One region of the Aliarcobacter faecis genome, then DNA from elsewhere that is predicted to be linked to it. Evidence: riboswitches for the same ligand, from Rfam matches in the RefSeq annotation. Region 1 holds a riboswitch; the other holds the start of a gene.
The links. Region 1 has a riboswitch for thiamine pyrophosphate ahead of thiD (bifunctional hydroxymethylpyrimidine kinase/phosphomethylpyrimidine kinase). Riboswitches for the same ligand answer to the same signal wherever they lie in the genome.
Positions count from the first base shown of each region.

Region 2: it holds a riboswitch for thiamine pyrophosphate, as region 1 does, so the genes downstream of both, AFAEC_RS03660 (spermine/spermidine synthase domain-containing protein) here and thiD (bifunctional hydroxymethylpyrimidine kinase/phosphomethylpyrimidine kinase) in region 1, are expected to answer to the same signal.

Region 1 covers NZ_CP053837.1:2,138,700-2,141,912, forward strand. Annotated here, with positions in the region: gene AFAEC_RS10685 (peptide-binding protein) at 1-1,024, opposite strand, end outside; TPP riboswitch at 1,098-1,195, shown strand; gene thiD (bifunctional hydroxymethylpyrimidine kinase/phosphomethylpyrimidine kinase) at 1,297-2,109, shown strand; gene thiM (hydroxyethylthiazole kinase) at 2,118-2,939, shown strand; gene tenA (thiaminase II) at 2,954-3,213, shown strand, end outside.
Region 2 covers NZ_CP053837.1:705,331-708,543, forward strand. Annotated here, with positions in the region: gene thiC (phosphomethylpyrimidine synthase ThiC) at 1-964, opposite strand, end outside; gene AFAEC_RS03660 (spermine/spermidine synthase domain-containing protein) at 974-1,522, opposite strand; TPP riboswitch at 1,653-1,751, opposite strand; gene AFAEC_RS03665 (PAS domain-containing protein) at 1,810-2,208, opposite strand; gene AFAEC_RS03670 (methyl-accepting chemotaxis protein) at 2,218-3,213, opposite strand, start outside.

The sequences.
Region 1 (3,213 bases):
ATGTAAAAGGATTCTTTTCATCATATCCAGCTTCTTTTAAAAGTTCTTTTGCTTTTTGTATATCTTGAAGTATAGGATTAACTTCGTTATTGTAAGCATAAGAATTTGGCATAAAAGGTCCATTACAAACTTGTCCATATCCAAAAAACAAAATATCAACTAACTCTTGTCTATTAATTGCCAAAGATAAAGCTTGCCTAACTCTTTTATCTTTAAATTTTTCATCTTTTAAATTCAAGCCCAAATAACTATATGTAAAAGCTGGTTTTTGTATTATTGTGTACTCTTTTTTAAAACTATCATCTATTTGTCTATCTACTTGAATTGGATCTAATGTACCAATATCAAGTTTTTTCTCTTTTAAATACAAAAAAGATGTACTTAAATCTGGTAAAAATTTATATAAGATTTTATCAATTTCTGGTTTTCCATCAAAGTAATCTTCATTTGCAATAAGTTCTATATCTTGCCCTACTTTAAACTCTTTTAACTTATATGAACCTGTACCTATTGGATTTTTATTAAAAGAACTTGTCATAAGATTTTCTTCATCTTTTAAAATATGGTATGGAAGTAATCCTACCATCCAAACTTCCAAAGCTTTAAAATATGGTTTTTTATACACTATTTCAACTGTTGAATCATCTATTGCTTTTACGCTCTCAATCTCTTGAAAATTTGATTTTATAGAATTAAAAACTTTTGGATTTATGATTTGTTCATAAGTAAAAATCACATCTTTTGAAGAAAGTTTTACTTTATCATGCCATAAAACATTATCTTTTAATTTCACAATTAATTTTGTAGGACTTATAAATTCATAACTTGAAGCTAATTCAAGAGTTACATTTCCATCTTTATCATATTTAAAAAGTCCATTAAAAAGCCAATCAGATATTTCACTACTAGCACTATCATTTGATAAAATTGGATTTAGCCTACTCGGGCTTGAACTCATAGATAAAGTTAGAGTTGAAGCACTTAACGATATAAAAAAGATTAGGTTGATTAGTAAAAATTTCATTAGGTATTTTATAGTTTTTTTACAAAAAATCCCATAAATTGGCTTTTAATTTTTATTTGTGATACAATTCATTTTTTTATTGCAGGGGAACGTAAAAGCGTTGAGAAGGTAAAACCTGACCCTTTGAACCTGATGGTTAATACCAGCGTAGGAAGCGAATTTTTAAAATTAAAATTTAATATAAAAGGTGCTTTCTAATATGAAAGTACCTTTTTTTTTACCTAAAATAAAAGATATTCAATAAAATAAAAATTTTTTAACAAGGAATTATGATGAGACAAAATGAAATTATATTTGCAAATAAAAAAGTTTTAACAATTGCAGGTTCAGATTGTATTGGTGGAGCAGGAATACAAGCAGACCTAAAAACTTTTAGTGCTTTTGGAAATTATGGTATGAGCGTAGTTACTTCAGTTGTTGCTGAAAATACTTTTAGAGTTATTGATATTCAAGATATAAATCCAAATATTATAGAAAAACAACTTATTGCAGTTTTTGAAGACATTACTCCTGATGCTATAAAAATTGGAATGTTAGCAAATATAGAAACTATGAAAATAGTAGCAGATTTTTTAAAAAAACAAAATGTAAAGAATATTGTAATTGACCCCGTAATGTATGCAAAAAATGGTGATGCATTGATGGATATAAAAAATATGAGTAGTTTAATAGAAATTATTATCCCCCTTGCAGATGTTCTAACACCAAATATAGCAGAAGCTCAACATTTAGCAAATATGACAATATCTTCAAAAGAGCAGATGAAAGAAGCTGCAATAAAAATATATGAAATGGGTTGTAAAAGTGTTTTAATAAAAGGTGGTTACACTTTAGAAGATGCAACAGATATCTTATATGATGGAGTTGAATTTCACTACTTTTCATCACCAAAAGTTGATACAAAAAATACACATGGAACTGGTTGTACTTTTTCATCAGCAATTGCTTCAAACTTAGCTTTAGAAATACCTCTAAAAGAAGCTATTCAAAACTCAAAAGAGTATATCTATAAAGCAATAATAAACTCACCAAATATTGGAAAAGGTAATGGTCCAACAAACCATTTTTTTAAATTTTTTAAATAGGAAGAATTATGATAAATGATTTAGTAAATATCTTAAATAGTATAAAGGAAAAAAATCCATTAATTCATCAAATTACAAACTATGTTACAGTAAATGATTGCGCAAATGTAACTTTAGCAGTTGGAGCAAGTCCTGCTATGGCTGATGATGAGAATGAAGTTGAAGATTTTGTAAATATTGCATCATCACTTTTAATAAATATTGGAACATTAAATGATGATATAAAAAAATCTATGATTAAAGCTAGTAAAAGAGCCAAAGAGATTGGTGTTCCAGTAGTTTTAGACCCTGTTGGAGTTGGTGCTTCAAAATTTAGAAAAGATTTTATAGAAGAGCTTTTAAAAGATTCTAAAATATCTTGTATTAGAGGAAATATCTCTGAAATAAAATCTATTTTAAATCAAAGTTCCAATACAAAAGGTGCTGATGCTTCAAAAGAAGATATTGAAAATATTAAGAATACAGCAATAATTGCAAAAACATTAGCAAATAGTTTAAATTTAGTTGTAGCAATTACTGGAGAAACTGATGTTATAAGTGATGGTAAAAGAGTAGTTACTATAAAAAATGGTAGCCACCTTTTGCCACAAATTACTGGAACAGGTTGTATGTGTTCCTCTTTAGTTGCTAGTTTTTGTGGAACAAATAAAGAAAAACTATTTGAGGCAACTGTTTTAGCACTTTTGGTTATGGGAATATCTGGAGAAATTGCCTATGATAAGAGTCAAAATCTTGGGCTTGGAACTTTTCATAAAGAGTTATTTAATGCAATAGGAAATTTTGATGAACAAACTCTAAAAGAAAAAGCAAATTTAGAGAATATATTATAAATAAAGGATTAAAAATGTCATTTTCAAGAAGTTTAAAACAAAAAGCTATAAAAGTTTGGGAAGATGGATACAATCACCCATTTGTTCAAGAGTTAGGAGCTGGTACTTTATGTAAAGAGAAGTTTAAATTCTATTTACTACAAGATTATTTATATCTTTTAGAGTATGCAAAAGTTTTTGCAATGGCTATGGTAAAAGCTGATGATGAAAAAATGTTAAGTAACCTTAGCTCTATTACAAAGGCTACTTTAGTAGATGAGATGAAAGTTCATCA
Region 2 (3,213 bases), 880 kb from region 1:
CACTAGAAATATGGTCATATCCTGCTCCAATATCTGTTGTAAGTGGACCTAAAATATAAAAAGGAGCTTCATGACAATACTCTTTTTCTATTTTCATATTTCTTTCAATTTGATTTAATGGAACATGTCCTGGTCCTTCAATCATAACTTGAACATCTTTTCCCCAAGCTCTAAGTGTTAGTTCACCTAAAACTTTTAACTCTCTTAGTTGAGCTTCATCTGAAGCATCTGCTAAACAACCAGGTCTTAAACTATCTCCTAGTGAAAGTGAAACATCATATTTTCTACAAATATCTAAGATTTTATCAAAAGCAGTATAAAATGGATTTTCTTTATGATAATGCATCATCCAAGCAGCCATTAAACTTCCACCTCTTGAAACTATACCCATTTTTCTTTTTGCAATATGTGGCATAAATTCTAGTAAAAATCCTGCGTGAATAGTAAAGTAACTAACACCTTGTTCAGCTTGTCTTTGGATAACTTCAAGCATTTTTTCTATACTTAAATCCTCTATTTTATCTTTTACATCATGTAATATTTGATAAATAGGAACTGTTCCAATAGGAACTGTTGAGTGATTTATTACGGCTTTTCTAATTAAATCTAAATCCCCACCAGTACTTAAATCCATAATAGTGTCAGCTCCATATTTTAGACAAACATTTACTTTTTCAATCTCTCCATCAACATCACTAACTATTGCAGAACTTCCAATATTTGCATTTATTTTACAAGAAGATGCAATTCCAATAGCCATTGGTTCTTGATTTATATGATTTACATTTGCAGGAATTATAAGTCTTCCTCTTGCTATTTCACTTCTTATAAACTCTGGTTTAAGGTTCTCTTTTTTTGCTACAAACTCCATATGTGGAGTTATAATTCCTTGTTTTGCATAGTACATTTGAGTTCTTACACTATCGTTTTTATGCTCTTCTAAAAATTTTTGAATATTTTGCATCTTTTCTCCTTATCTTTTTGCAATACCAGTTAATTCTTTATGTATTTTTGCTGGAAATACAAAAGAAGCTGAATGAATTTCAGCACTATAATAATCCATATCTTCCAAAAAATCTGCTCTTTGTAGATTTAAATCAGCTGTTGGATGATATTTTCTTGAAGCAAGTATAGTTGTTGTATGATCAAAACTAAATGGCATAGCTATCCAAAATTTTTCACCAATGAGTTTTAAATCTTTTTTTAACTCTTCACTATTTTTTGAAAATGATTCTGAAACAAATGTAACTATTCCATCATTTTTTAAAACTCTATAGATATTTGATACTATTTTTAAATCAGGTCGCATATTAGTTAAAATTATAATATCTACACTTTTATCCTCTTTAGTTTCAAGTGCCGATAAATCTGAAAACTCAAAATTTGACTCACTAGAGTGTTTTTTTGTCTCATTTTTTAATTCATCATTAATTGAACCAATAACTAAAACATTTTTGGCTTCAATATGTGTACAAAGTGGTATATGTACCATCATTTCAGCAAATATTTTGCTATTTTTCATTTTAAAATCCTTTAGATTGATATATTTTTTTTATTGTCAGCTAGATTTTTGGGTAAAAAAAAAGGTACTTTCGTTTGAAAGCACCTTTTTTATTAAATTTAGATTATCTATAACTTAGTTTATTAAATTTAATTTTTAAAAATTCGCTTCCTTCACTGGTCTTAACCAACAGGTTCAAAGGGTCAGGTTTTACCTTCTCAACGCTTTTAGCGTCCCCCCGCAATAAAAAGAGTATTCTAGCATAAAGAATTTAAAAGGGTATTAATTTTAAATTTATTAAAGCCCTTTTATTTTAGAGTTTTGTATAAAATAGTAGCTTTTTCTATCTCACTTGTAGTAGCTTTTCTTCTACAAGATAGATAACCTTTTTTCCCTTCACTTGTAATTGTTGGATAAACAGTAGCAAATACCCAGTAAAAATTTCCATCTTTTGTTGCATTTTTTACATATCCAGTCCAAACTTCTCCTTTTTTTACTGTTTCCCATAAACTTTTAAAAGCTTCTTTCGGCATATCAGGATGTCTTACAATACTATGTGGTTTTCCAATAAGCTCCTCTACACTATATCCTGCAACTTCACAAAAATCATCACTTGCAAAAGTAATAATTCCTTTTTCATCAGTTTCACTTACTAAAAATGCATGGTCTTTTAAAACTATCTCTTTTGAATTATTATTTATTGACATAAACTCTCCTTAATTTACTTTTTTTGTTTTTACATCTTCTACTAAAAGTTGAGCCATTTTTAAAGTATTTTGTGAAATAGAGGATACATTATATGCTTCAGCTGCGTTTTCTTGAGTTGTTTTATCAAGTAGATTTATAGCAATATTTATCTGTTCTATTCCTCTTAATTGTTCATTTGAAGCCATGCTTACATTTTGAATAATATTTATTGTTTCAGAGATTAGATTATTTAAATTTTGATAGCCTTTAATCATTTCATCAGATATCTTTTTACCTTCATTTGTTTTTGAAGTTGCATTTTCAACTAAATCTTTTATTTCATGAGCAGCTTGAGTACTTCTAGCTGCTAGATTTCGTACTTCACCAGCAACAACAGCAAAACCTTTTCCAGCTTCTCCAGCAGTTGCTGCTTCAACAGCAGCATTTAGACTTAAAATATTTGTTTGAAATGCAATTTGATCAATTATGCTTATAGCTTCATTTATAGCTGTAACCTTTAAATTTATCTCCTCCATAGAAGAGGCTGTTTTATTTGCTAGTTCTTCACCTATTGCTACAGAGCTTTTTACATCTTTACTTAAATTTGCCATTTTAGAAGCATTTTGAGTGTTGCTTTTTGTACTTCCTGTAATCTCCTCAAGTGCAGCAGCTGTTTGTTCAAGAGAACTGGCTTGTTCATTGGCTTTTGTTGCTAGATTATTTACACTTTGATTCATTTGAATTGAAGAGCTTTCTAAAAGTTTTCCATTTTCAAGATTTTGTTTTGTATTATTGTTTAATTCAGCACCCAACTGATTTAATCTTTGCATAGTTAAAAGCATTTTCCCTTTTAATTTTGGATTAATATCCATCTGTTTTCTATAATCTTTATCTGCATAAAGTCCAACAATTTCAACTAAATCTTCCATATTCTTATTTGCTTTTTCTAACATGTTATTTACAATATTTTTAAGAGTAAAAATCATAGGATTTGTAGTTGATGCATTGATTTTTGCTGTGTATAT